2 regions of the Parafrigoribacterium soli genome follow, and region 2 is predicted to be linked to the other one. Evidence: predicted binding sites of a transcription regulator. Region 2 holds the regulator's gene; the other holds the start of a gene.
The links. The regulator LexA, encoded in region 2, represses DNA repair genes until DNA is damaged. The targets are predictions, from matches to a motif close to TCGAACANNTGTTCGA.
Positions count from the first base shown of each region.

Region 1: ABUA37_RS12770 (HNH endonuclease signature motif containing protein) is a predicted target of LexA. The motif match lies at 1,629-1,644, and genes of this name have one in related genera.

Region 1 is NZ_JBELNZ010000004.1:306,437-313,029, reverse strand. It holds gene ABUA37_RS12775 (malate:quinone oxidoreductase) at 1-1,411, shown strand, start outside; gene ABUA37_RS12770 (HNH endonuclease signature motif containing protein) at 1,662-3,056, shown strand; gene ABUA37_RS12765 (ABC-F family ATP-binding cassette domain-containing protein) at 3,381-5,126, shown strand; gene ABUA37_RS12760 (intein-containing Rv2578c family radical SAM protein) at 5,299-6,593, shown strand, end outside.
Region 2 is NZ_JBELNZ010000002.1:454,616-461,208, forward strand. It holds gene ABUA37_RS06380 (SseB family protein) at 1-383, opposite strand, end outside; gene priA (bifunctional 1-(5-phosphoribosyl)-5-((5-phosphoribosylamino)methylideneamino)imidazole-4-carboxamide isomerase/phosphoribosylanthranilate isomerase PriA) at 383-1,129, opposite strand; gene hisH (imidazole glycerol phosphate synthase subunit HisH) at 1,156-1,797, opposite strand; gene hisB (imidazoleglycerol-phosphate dehydratase HisB) at 1,800-2,405, opposite strand; gene ABUA37_RS06400 (histidinol-phosphate transaminase) at 2,402-3,478, opposite strand; gene ABUA37_RS06405 (LysM peptidoglycan-binding domain-containing protein) at 3,527-3,964, opposite strand; gene lexA (transcriptional repressor LexA) at 4,202-4,918, shown strand; gene hflX (GTPase HflX) at 4,968-6,533, opposite strand; gene ABUA37_RS06420 (class I SAM-dependent methyltransferase) at 6,575-6,593, shown strand, end outside.

The DNA of each region.
Region 1 (6,593 bases), on a different contig from region 2:
CGCGTTCCTCAAGCAGTTGCAGCCCGACTGGACCATCGAGATCTTCGAGAGGCTGTCGGATGTCGCCCTCGAGAGCTCAAATCCCTGGAACAACGCGGGCACCGGGCACTCGGCCCTCTGCGAGCTCAACTACACGCCGGAGAAGCCCGACGGGACCATCGACATCACGAGCGCCGTCAAGGTGAACGAGCAGTTCCAGGTCTCGCGCCAGTTCTGGTCGTTCTTCGTCGGCAAAGACCTGTTGCCAGACCCGCAGGCGTTCATCAACCCGGTTCCGCACATGAGCTTCGTCACCGGCGATGCCAACGTCGAATACCTGCGCAAGCGCTTCGAAGCGCTCAAGGGGCATCCGTTGTTCGCGGGCATGGAATACAGCGAAGACCCGGCCGTCATCCACTCCTGGGTTCCCGCCATCATCGATGGCCGCAACAAATCGCAGCGCTTCGCCGCCACCCGCATCGACGCGGGCACGGACGTCGATTTCGGCGCGCTCACCCACGGCCTCATCAGCTACCTGCGAGGCAAAGGCGCGAAGCTGCACTTCGAACAGCGCGTCATCAAGATCGGTCGCGACAGCGAGGGCCTCTGGAACCTCCGCGTGAAGCACGAGGTCGGCATGACCAGGCGCACGGTGCGGGCGCGATTCGTCTTCGTCGGCGCGGGCGGCGGCGCACTCTCCCTGCTGCAGAAGTCGGGCATCCCCGAGGCCAGAGGCTTCGGCGGTTTCCCCGTCAGCGGCGAATTCTTGCGAACAGACAACCCGGATGTCGTGGCCAGGCACCACGCGAAGGTCTACGGCAAGGCAGCCGTCGGTTCGCCGCCCATGTCGGTTCCGCACCTCGACACGCGCGTCATCGACGGCAACGCGAGCCTCATGTTCGGACCGTACGCCGGCTTCAGCCCCAAGTTCCTGAAGACCGGTTCGTGGTTCGACCTGTTCGCCACCATCCGTTTCCACAACCTCATCCCGATGATCGCGGCCGGTGCATCCAACCTCTCGCTCGTGCGCTATCTGATCGGCCAGCTCGTCGCGAGCAAGGCCACCAAGTTCAAGGAACTGGCCGCGTTCATGCCGGATGCCGACCCGGACGACTGGTACAAGATCACGGCGGGCCAGCGCGTGCAGGTGATCAAGAAGGATGCCAAGAAGGGCGGAGTGCTGCAGTTCGGCACCGAGGTGGTCTCCTCCGCCGACGGCAGCATTGCGGGCCTGCTGGGAGCGTCGCCCGGCGCATCCACGGCTGTGCCCATCATGCTCGACGTGCTGAAGCGCTGCTTCCCCGACCGCATCGACGGATGGCAGCCGCAGTTGCAGGCGATGATTCCGAGCTACGGCAAACCGTTGGCGCCGGAGCCGAAGCTCGCGAAGAAGACGCTCACCGCGACCGGCAAGGCTCTGCAGCTCAGGTAACTCGCGGGTCGAGCCTGTCGAGACCTCCTGCCTCCCCGTGGGTCGGGTGGCGAGCCACGAGCCTGCGTATCGAGACCCCGTTGACCGAGTCGAGTGCTCGCGCACGTACGCGGGTCGAGTGCTCGTGCAGCGAGTGTATCGAGACCTCCGGCGCAACCAGAGTTCGTCCTCTCCTCTCTGCGGCAAATCTGTGGAGAAGAAGTTATCCACATTTTGGTCGAACATACGTTCGAATGTGGGAGAATTGGGCATGGCCCGATTCACCGATTCCCTCGCCGCAATGGCTGCTGCAGCCGCGGCGTTGCCGCGGGATTCGGTGACGCTCGCGGCTCTGTCCGACGAGGAGTTGCTCGGGATGTCTGAAGCGCTCGCAGACATCGGCCGCAGGGTCGGGCCTTCCGCGGCTGCTGTCGCGGGGGAGATCGCACGCCGCTCCACCCGGCAGCACGGGTTCGACGGTCTGGCGCAACGCACCGGGTTTCGCACTCCGGAGCACCTGGTGCAGAGCTTGACTGGGTCGACCAGTCGTGAGGCGGGAAGGCTGGTGCGCACCGGGCTCATCATTCACGAAGCCGAGCTGGTCACTACCTGCGAGAAGACCGGGGAGGTTCCGCCGGAGTTGACTCGCCCGTGGCTGGTGACGGTAGGCCAGGCTATTGCGGCAGGGAACATCTCGATCGACGCGGCCGAAGCGATCCGTGCCGGCCTCGGGGAACCCGGCGAACACATCAGTGCGGATGCTCTGGCTGAGGCCGCCACAAGTTTGGTTGACACTGCCACCCGGCACGTCGACGATACCGCCAGTGCGGGCGGCACCGCAGGCACCCTGAATGCTGACCAGCTGTTGATCCGTGCTCGGGCTCTGCGTGATGACCTGGACGAGGTCGGTATCGCCGACCGGGAACGAGCCCGTCGGCAGGCACGTTCGTTCCGACGGTTCCGCAGGCCCGACGGGATGACCGCATACAGACTACTCGCTGACCCGGAGAACGCGGCCTACCTGGATGGCATCTACGACGCTCTCACCTCCCCGCGTCGTGGTGGGCCGCGCATGGTCGACCTCAGCGATACGACCCGCAATCACGCGATCGAAGCGGACCCGCGCACGCTCGAGCAACTCGCCTTCGACGGCATCATGGCCGTCCTCCGGATTGGCGCCAGCACTGACGAGAAGACCGCCGCACGCAACGTCCTCGGCTCCCGCCGCCCCGCCGTGCGGATGCTCGTCACCCGAAGCACCCTCGAGTCCGGCACCGGTCACGGTCGAATTGAAGGCCAGCACGCCCCGGTCTCGATCGAAACCATCGACCGGGCCGTGTGCACCAGCGGTGTCGTGCCGGTGGTCTTCGACAGCGACGGACAATGCGTCGACCTTGGCCGGGAGCAACGCCTCTACACCGCCCGGCAACGCATCGGCTTAGCCGCCCGAGACGGCGGATGCCGCTGGCCCGACTGCGACCGCCCCGCATCCTGGAGCGAAGCCCACCACATCAACCACTGGGCCAGAGACCACGGCGAGACGAACATCGCCGACGGAATCCTGCTCTGCCGGTACCACCACCTCCTAGAAGAGCGCAGCTCTTCACGACCTGCAACACGAACAACTCCAACGCACTGGGTAGAACGGATCGAGCGCAGTACCTGACACGCCGCCTCGGTCTCGACAGGCTCGACCCACGAAACACGCGTTGGTCGAGTAGCGAGGCACGAGCGTTATCGAGACCCCCGCGGGGCAACAGTTTCCGAGCGATGAGTGCCGCCCGTTCCGGTCTCGACAGCTAACCAACCCGACACGCGCCCAGAGCCCCTGTGCTACTCTCGTTCACGCTATGAAGCTGTAACGACCCTTCCATCCCGCGCCCGAGGCGCCCATGGACCGTAGCCGGCTCTTTCTCGCGTCATTCGGCGCTTGGCTGCTTCATGTGCACACGCCCGGCGGGAACGCTCGTTCTCGAGAAGGGCGGCCGCAATGGCTCAGCACCCCACTACGCATCAGCACGCCGACATCAATCACCTCCGCGTCGACGGAGTCTCCCACAGCTACGGTGAGCGCCGCGTGCTCACCGACGTCTCGCTCGTCGTCGACGCCTCCCATCGCCTCGGTCTCATCGGGGAGAACGGCGTGGGCAAGTCCACGCTGCTGCGCATCCTGGCCGGAGGTGAGCGCCCGGGCGCAGGCAGCGTACGCACGCCGCAGCGCACCGGCTTCCTCTGGCAGGAGGTGCAGTTCGCTGCGAGCGCGACTGTTGCGCACCTGATCGAAGACGCGCTCGCCGAGGTCAGGGCGATCGAGCGCGAACTCGAGGATGCCGCTGCCGCGCTCGCGACACAGGGTGACGACCGCGGGCAGGCGGCCTCGACGCACGGCGCCGTCGACCCCGCGGCCGCATCCGATCGCTACGCCCGGGCACTCGATGCCGCGGAGCTCGCCGAGGTGTGGTCGGTAGAGGCGAGACGCGACGAGATTCTCGCCGGGCTCGGGGTGGAGGGCATCCCGTTCGACCGCAGGCTCGACCAGGTCTCCGGCGGCCAGCGTTCGCGCTTGGCGCTGGCCGCGTTGCTGTTGCGCCGCCCGACCGCCCTGCTGCTCGACGAGCCCACCAACCACCTGGATGACGAGGCCGCAGGCTTCCTTCGCGAGCAGCTGTTGGGCTGGCACGGGCCGGTGGTGTTCGCGAGCCACGACCGCGCGTTCCTCGACGAGGTCGCGACGGAGCTCGTCGACCTCGACCCGTCGCGGCGCGGCACCACGCGATTCGGCGCCTCAGGCTCGGGGGAAGCGGCTTCTGCGGGCGACCCGCCCGCTGAACCCGGCGGCGTCTACATCGCGTATCTCGCGCAGAAGTCGGCGGAACGCGCGCTGTGGGAGGCGCAGTTCGCGGACGAACAACAGGAACTCAAGCGGCTCAGGTATTCGGTCGACGTGACCTCGCGCGACATCAATCACGACCGGCCGATGCGCGACAGAAACAAGATGGCGTTCGGCGTGCGCGGCGACAAGGTGCAGGGGCAGATCGCCCGCCGGGTGCGCAACTCGCGCACCCGGCTGGAGGAGCTCGAGGCGACCCAGGTGCGCAAGCCGAGCGCCGTGCTCAGCTTCGCGGGCATCCCGCACGGTTCGCAGGTGCTCGGTGACGAGCTTCTGCTGCAGCTGACGGATGCCGTGGTCGGCTCCCGACTGACCGTGCCGGCCTTCAGCGTCGCGTCGCAGAGCTCCATCCTGGTGACCGGAGCCAATGGCGCAGGAAAGTCGACCCTGCTCGGAGTGCTGGCCGGGCGACTCTCGCTCGACTCGGGCATCCTGAACCGTCGCAGGGGGCTGCGGGTCGGCCTTCTGGAACAGGATGTGCGCTTCGCCGACCCCGCGGCGTCGCCGAGGTCGATCTACGAGTCGACGCTGGGCGAGCGGCGTGCGGATGCTCTGCCGCTCTCGGGCCTCGGACTCATCGCGCCGAGGGACCTCGACCGCCCGGTTGCAGCGCTCTCGCTCGGTCAGCAGCGGCGCCTGGCGCTCGCGCTGATCATCGCGAAGCCGCCGCACGTGTTCCTCCTCGACGAGCCGACCAACCACCTCTCGCTGTCGCTCGCCACCGAACTCGAGGATGCGCTGGGCGGCTACCCGGGGGCGGTGGTCGTCGCGAGCCACGACCGCTGGTTGCGCCGCCGGTGGCAGGGCGAGCGGGTCGAACTGCGCGCGGGCGCCCTCGTCACGTGACCCGCCCCATCCGACCACTTCGTAACTCAGGCAATTCGATGCCGATCCGACGCGGACGCACGTGATCGCCGGCGTCGCGCCGTCGGCATCCGCGTTGTGCCTGAGTTATGCAGCGGAAGCCAACGATGTAGCGCGCCTTGACAGAGATTCGAACGTATGTTCGACTATCGGGATGAGGTGGAGCGGGCAGGAACTGGCAGCGGAGCAGCCCTCCGCTCTGCCGGGGCTCGCGAAACTCTCGAACTTCGTCCGCTCCGTGAAGACTCCCGAGTTCGCCGGAATCACGTTTCACGAAGTGCTCGCGAAGAGCGCCCTCAACCACGTGCCCGGCTCGAGCAACGCGATGCCCTTCGGCTGGACCATCAACCCCTATCGTGGCTGCAGTCATGCCTGCGCCTATTGCCTGGGCCCGGAAACGCTCATTCTGATGGCGGACGGGCGCCAGAAACCGCTCTGGGATGTGCGAGTTGGCGATGAGATCTATGGCACCGAGGTGCGCGGTGCGTACCGGCGCTACGTGCGCACAACCGTCCACGCGACGTGGAGCACGCGCAAGCCTGGATATCGTGTGTCCCTCGCGGATGGCACAGAGATCGTCGCCAGTGGAGACCACCGCTTCCTCTCCAATCGCGGGTGGAAGCACGTCACCGGTGCGATGAGCGGTCCTGCAACGCGCCCCTATCTCACACGGCGGAACAAGCTCATGGGTTTTGGCGCCACTGGTCTCAGAGAGAGCGAACAACCGCAGTATTTTGCGGCGGACTATCGCCGCGGATATCTGTGCGGGATGATTCGCGGGGATGCACACATCGGTCATCACCCCTACATCCGTTCATCTGGTCGACCGGGCGTGGTCCACCAGTTTCGACTGGCGCTCGCCGACGAGGAGGTCCTCAACCGCAGTCGCTTGTACCTCGACCAGGAAGGAGTCGCGACGACCACGTTCGACTTCTCAGTGAAGACGGATGTGCGCCGTGCCATGAAGGGGATCCGTGTCGCCAGCAGGGCGGCGGTCGAGCGCATAGAGGGAATCATCGCCTGGACCTCGCAGGCATCGAACGAATGGCACGCGGGCTTTCTGGCGGGGGTATTCGATGCCGAAGGCAGTTGTTCCGGCGGCGTCCTTCGCATCAGCAACAAGAAGGAAGAGATGCTTGCGCAGATTGCCGAGTCGCTCGATGAGCTAGCCATCGACTACACGCGGGAACCCGCCAACTCGATCGGGGTGGCGAACATCCGAATCACCGGTGGGCTCGCCATGCGCCAGAGGTTCTTCAGACTGACCGGGCCCGCCATCTCGCGCAAGCTGAATATGGACGGCCTCGCCGTGAAGTCGAATGCGCGGCTCGAAGTCGTCTCCATCGAGGATCTCGGCGAAGTCATGGACATGATCGACATCACGACCGGCACGGGCGACTTCATAGCCAACGGGGTGATCAGTCACAATTGCTTCGCCCGCCCCACCCA
Region 2 (6,593 bases):
GCATTCCACGTGCTCATAGCCGCTACGGAGCTGAACACGGGGAGTACGTCCCGGCCATCCGGCCCCGCGACGGTGACGATCGACAGTTCCGCGCTCTTGTCGACGACGTGTCCATGGGCACCGATGCCCGACTCTCCGAGGGCGGCGACGAGCGGGATCAGAAGCCGGGACTGAGTGAGGGCGGCAATGACCGACTGCTCTCCCCCGTCGCCCGCGCGGAATCGTGCGATCGCCTGCATGAGTGCTTCGGGTGCCGAGCCATCATCGTTGGAGGAGTGCTCCTGCTCGAAGTGGCGGCCCTCCCACGGCACACCGGCCGAATCCGTTCCAGGGTGTGGAACCTGCGCGGCCCCGTCGGGCCCGCCGTGCGAATGCTCCGACATCAGTCGCTGGCGACGTCCAGCGCCTCGGGCAGCGTGAAGGCCTTGGCGTAGAGCGCCTTGCCGACGATTGCGCCCTCGACACCGAAGCGCACCAGTTCGCGCAATTCGGCGATGTCGTCGAGGCTCGAGATGCCACCGGAGGCGATCACCGGCTTGTCGGTGCGGTCGGCTACCTCACGGAGCAGCTGGAGGTTCGGTCCCTGCAGGGTACCGTCCTTCGTCACGTCGGTGACGACGTAACGGCAGCAGCCGGCGGCCTCGAGCCGGTCCATCACCTGGTAAAGGTCGCCGCCATCCTTCGTCCAGCCGCGCGCAGCCAGTGTCGTGCCGCGAACGTCGAGTCCGACGGCGATGGCCTCGCCGTATTCGGAGATGACGTGGGACGCCCACTCGGGGTTCTCGAGCGCCGCGGTGCCGAGGTTGATGCGCTTCGCACCGGTCGCGAGTGCAGCCTCAAGCGTCTCGTCGTCGCGGATGCCACCCGACAGTTCGACATTGACGCCCCGCGCCTGCTTGATGACGCGCTTGATCACCGCCTGGTTGTTTCCGCGCCCGAAAGCCGCATCGAGGTCGACGAGGTGGATCCACTCTGCACCCTGGTCTACCCAGTCGGCCGCGGCATCCACCGGGTCGCCGTAGCTGGTCTCGCTGCCCGCCTCGCCCTGCGTGAGGCGAACGGCCTTGCCGCCAGCAATATCCACGGCGGGCAGGAGGACGAGGGCGGGGGCCTTGTTGAACTCGCTCATGGGTGTCTTTTCTCGTGAGGTGGGAATCAATAGCTACTCAGGCTTGCGATCCAGTTGCCCAGCAACCGGATGCCAGGGGCCCCGGATTTCTCCGGGTGGAACTGGGTGGCAGCCAGGGGTCCGTTCTCGACGGCCGCGAGGAAGCGCGATCCGTGGGTCGCCCAGGTGAGGCTCGGCCGGGCGAAGGTCCCACTCGCCTCAAGGCTCCATTGCTGCGCAGCGTACGAGTGTACGAAGTAGAACCGCTCGTCCGCAATTCGGTCGAACAGGACGGAACCCTCCGGCGCTTCGACCGTGTTCCATCCCATGTGCGGCAGGACGGGCGCCTCGAGCTCGGTGACGGTTCCCGGCCACTGACCAAGGCCCTCCGTCGTCACGCCACCCTCAATGCCACGTTCGAAGAAGACCTGCATGCCCGCACAGATGCCGAGCACGGGCCGTCCCCCGGCCAGTCGCCTGTCGATGAGCTCCGCCGCGGCGACCGGGGCGAGGCGTTCCATGACGGCCGCGAAGGCGCCGACTCCGGGCACCACGAGACCATCGGCCTCGAGGATGCGCGCACGATCCGCGCTCAACTCGACGCGAGCACCGGCGGCCTCGAGAGCCTTCGCTGCCGAGTGAACATTGCCGCTGCCGTAGTCGAGGACCACGACGGATGGAGAGGTCACGACTACAGAGCACCCTTGGTCGACGGGATGCCGCTGACGCGAGCATCCGGAGCGACGGCCTGACGGAACGCGCGTGCGAAGGCCTTGAACTCCGCCTCGGCGATGTGGTGCGGATCGCGACCGCCCAGGACCGTGACGTGCACCGTGAGTCCCGCATTGAACGTGATGGCCTCGAACACGTGACGAACCATCGACCCCGTGAAGTGGCCACCGATGAGGTGGTACTGAAAGCCGTCGGGCTCTCCCGTGTGCACGAGGTACGGCCTCCCGGAGACGTCGACGACGGCCTGCACGAGAGCCTCATCGAGCGGCACGAGTGCATCGCCGAACCGCGCAATACCCGCCTTGTCTCCGAGCGCCTCGCGAATCGCCTTGCCCAGCACGATGCCGATGTCTTCGACCGTGTGGTGCACGTCGATATCCGTGTCACCGCTCGCCTTGACCGTGAGGTCGACCAGCGAGTGCTTCGCGAACGCGGTGAGAAGGTGATCGAAGAAAGGCACCGAAGAATCGATGCTCGATACGCCCGTGCCATCGAGGTTGATCGAGAGGTCGATGTTCGACTCGCTCGTCTCGCGCTTCAACTGGGCAACGCGTTGTGCGGTCATCGTTCAATCCTAGCCAGCGCGTCGAGGAACGCCGTCGTCTCGGCCTCCGTGCCCGCGCTCACGCGCAGGCAGTTCGGAATGCCGACGTCTCGGATGAGAATTCCCTGCTCGAGAAGCGCCTCGAAGAGTGCGTGAGGATCGTCGACCCCGCCGAACAGCACGAAGTTCGACCAGCTGCGCCACACCGGGTACCCGAGTCGCGGCAGTTCGACGAGCAGGCGGTCGCGCTGTGCCTTGATGTCATCGACCACGGCGAGCAACTCGGATGCGTGCGCGAGCGCCGCGGTCGCGGCGGCCTGCGTGAGCGCTGAGAGGTGATAGGGCAGGCGCACGAGACGGACCGCATCCGTCACAGCCGGGTCGGCGGCGAAGTAACCGAGCCTGGCACCGGCGAAGGCAAAGGCCTTGCTCATCGTGCGGGAGACGACCAGCCGTTCGCGGCCCTCGAGGAGGGTGAGTGCGGTCTGCTGCGGGTCGGGAGTGAACTCCGCGTAGGCCTCGTCAACGATGACGATGCCGCGGCTGGCGTCGTACGCGGCCTCGATCGTCTCGAGCGACAGCGGCGTGCCGGTCGGGTTGTTCGGCGAGCAGAGAATGACCAGATCCGGGTCGGTCTCACGGATGCTGCGCACAACCGTCTCCGGAGAGAGTTCAAAGTCGGCGTCACGCTGGCCTTCTACCCAGGCAGTGCCGGTACCTGCCGCGAGGATCGGGTACATCGAGTAGGTGGGCGGGAAGCCGAGGATGCTGCGGCCGGGTCCGCCGAAGGCCTGCAGCAGTTGCTGCAGCACCTCGTTGGAACCGTTCGCGGCCCAGATGTTGTCGCGGCTGAGGCCGTGACCCAGGTATGCGGCGAGACTCTCTCGGAGCGTGACGAACTCCCGATCCGGGTAACGGTTCAGCTTCAGCGTCGCGGCGGCCACCGCTTCGACGACGTCTCGCGCCACCGGCTCCGGGATGCCGTGGCTGTTCTCGTTGACATTGAGCGCAACGCGCACGGGCTGCTGAGGCGCGCCGTATGGCGCTTTTCCTCGAAGGTCGTCACGAAGGGGTAGGTCGGAGAGTGAAGCCACCACAGAACTGTACTAGCCCATTACTGCGCGGCAGGAACGTGTGACGGACTACCGCGAGTACCGCGCGGGAATCGCGAGGCGTTCGCCTGCCTGCACGTCTGCGCTGGAGAGCTGGTTCAGGTGGACGATCTCGGAGACGACATCGCGCGGGTCTGCTGACGGCGCAACGGTCTCAGCGACCTGCCACAGCGACTCCCCCGCGCTCACCGTGACGTACTGCAGTTGACCACCCGCAGTGTCGGTGGCGATGGCGATTCCTCCATTGAGCGCGAAGGCCATGGCCGCTGCGACGAGGGGGAAGGCAACGAGAAACACCAGCACACGGCGACCACGTCGCGTGAGACGCAGCCGCGGCGCCGTCTGGCGGGCATCACGGTCGCGGGCTTGGCCATACGGCGCGGTGCGGTGCAGTGCGGTTCCGTACAGTGCGGTTCCGTGCAGTGTGGATCCGTGCAGTGCGGATCCGTGCAGTGTTGCTGTGCTCATTGCCTTACCTCCTGAGAGATTCCGTATCCGACGCTCGGCCGGGAGCGCCGGATACGAAGCTATGTTCCGAACATACATTCGATTTACGCCACATTCAAGCATTACTTTCGAACTCCCTTACCTGAGAACCGCGACACACTCGAATACATGTTTGTCTATCGCCCGATCTGCGGATACAGTTTCGATTGTCTGGAGACAGCACACCAGCCACCACCGACATTGGAAAGCAGGCCTGAGATGGACGAGCTCGACACGGAGCGATCAAAGTCCGAGGGGTCGGCCCAGGTGCCCGGTCAGGCGAAGGGCGGCACTCGCAGGCGGAAGAGCCTCAGCGACAAGCAGATCGCCATCCTGGAGACCATTCAGCGCGCTGTGTCGACGCACGGATACCCGCCGAGCATGCGGGAGATCGGTGACGCGGTGGGTCTCTCCTCGCTCTCAAGCGTCACTCACCAGCTCAACCAGTTGGAACTCAGCGGCTACCTGCGACGTGACCCGAACCGACCTCGGGCGCTCGAGGTTCTGATCGAGCTCGAACCGTCTGGCGGCGTTGTTTCCGACAATCCGACGCCCGTCGGTGACGCCGCGATGGTGCCGCTCGTCGGCCGCATCGCCGCAGGCATCCCGATCACCGCAGAACAGCAGGTGGACGAGGTCTTCCCCATTCCGCGCCAGCTCGTCGGCAAGGGCGACCTCTTCATGCTCAAGGTGGTGGGCGACTCGATGATCGACGCGGCAATCTGTGACGGAGACTGGATCGTCGTGCGCCAGCAGAAGACGGCAGAGAACGGCGATATCGTCGCCGCGATGCTCGACGAAGAGGCGACGGTCAAGGTGTTCCAGCAGCGTGACGGCCACACCTGGCTGCTCCCGCGCAACAGCGCATTCGCGCCGATCCTGGGCGACTATGCCGAGCTTCTCGGCAAGGTCGTGGCGGTGCTGCGCGCCGTCTAGGAAGCCGCAATCCGGGACCGGGCGCCTGGACCGATACCGGCTGCAGGACCTAAGACGCGGAGACCGCGGGGTTCACCGCGAACGCGCGCAGCGCGGGCGCCTGCTCCTCCGTGACGAGGGCGCTCACTCGCGTGCCACCCTCTTCGTAGTCCGTACTGAGGATTGTGCTGTGGTCGTGCAGCGACGAGATCACCTCGCCGCGGTCATACGGCACCAGAAGTTCCACCCGCACGGATGGCCGAGGTACGAGTTCGCCGATGGCGGAGCGCAGCTCCTCGATGCCCTCGCCCGTGCGCGCCGAGACGAAGATCGCGTCTGGCGCGAGCGACCGCAGCAGGAGGCGCTGTTCCTCGTCGGCGAGGTCGGCCTTATTGAAGGCGACGACCTCCGGAATGTCCCTCGCTCCCAGTTCGCCAATGACGTCGCGTACGGTAGCGAGCTGGCTACCCGGATCCGGATGCGACGCGTCGACCACGTGCAGGATCACGTCCGCGTCGGCGACCTCCTCGAGCGTCGAACGGAACGCCTCGACCAGCTGATGGGGAAGGTTGCGCACGAAACCAACGGTGTCGGTGAGCGTGTACAGGCGCCCGTCATCCGTCTCGGTCTTGCGCACCGCGGTGTCGAGCGTTGCGAACAGCGCATTTTCCACGAGCGCGCCGGCCCGCGTGATGCGATTGAGCAGCGACGACTTTCCGGCGTTCGTGTACCCGGTGATCGCCACCGACGGCACCGCATTGCGATTGCGGTTCGCGCGCTTGGCCTCGCGGGCGGGCTTGAAGCCGAGGATCTGCTTGCGCAGACGCGACATGCGGGTGTGGATGCGGCGGCGGTCGAGTTCGATCTTCGTCTCACCTGGGCCGCGGCTGCCCATGCCGGCACCGGCGCCACCCACCTGACCACCGGCCTGGCGGGACATAGACTCGCCCCATCCGCGAAGCCTGGGAAGGAGATATTCGAGCTGCGCGAGCTCCACCTGCGCCTTGCCCTCACGGCTCTTGGCGTGCTGGCTGAAGATGTCGAGGATGACCGCGGTGCGGTCGATGACCTTCACCCGCACCACGTCTTCGAGAGCTCGCCTCTGGCTCGGGGCCAGCTCGCTGTCCACGATCACGGTGTCGGCGCCCGTGGCCGCCACGACATCGCGCAACTCCTGCGCCTTGCCCTTGCCGAAGTAGGTGCTGGGGTCGGGCGTCGCGCGGCGCTGCAGCAGCCCGTCGAGCACCACGGCCCCGGCGGTCTCGGCCAGGGCGAAGAGTTCACGCATGGAGTTCTCGGCCTCTTCGAGTGCACCCTGGGCGTAGATACCGATGAGAACCACGCGCTCGATGCGGAGCTGCCGGTACTCGACCTCGGTGACGTCTTCGAGCTCCGTGGAGAGGCCCGCGACGCGACGCAGCGCCTGCCGATCTTCCCGGTCCAACTGTTCGCCGTCGTTTGCGCCGTCGCCGGCGGCCGTTGCCCCGTCCTGCAGCGCCTGCGCGGAACCGGAGGAAAACAGGGTGTATCCGCTCGAGTGCGCGGCAGCGTTGGCCATGATGCGCTCGACGGGATCGAGCATGGGGCGCTCTTCCGCGCTCACGCCCTCGTGCTCCACAGCTTCACCCTCAGTCATCTCGTTAACCCTAGCTCCTCATATTTCGGTAGGTTCTGTGCATGGCCAGCGAGCATTACT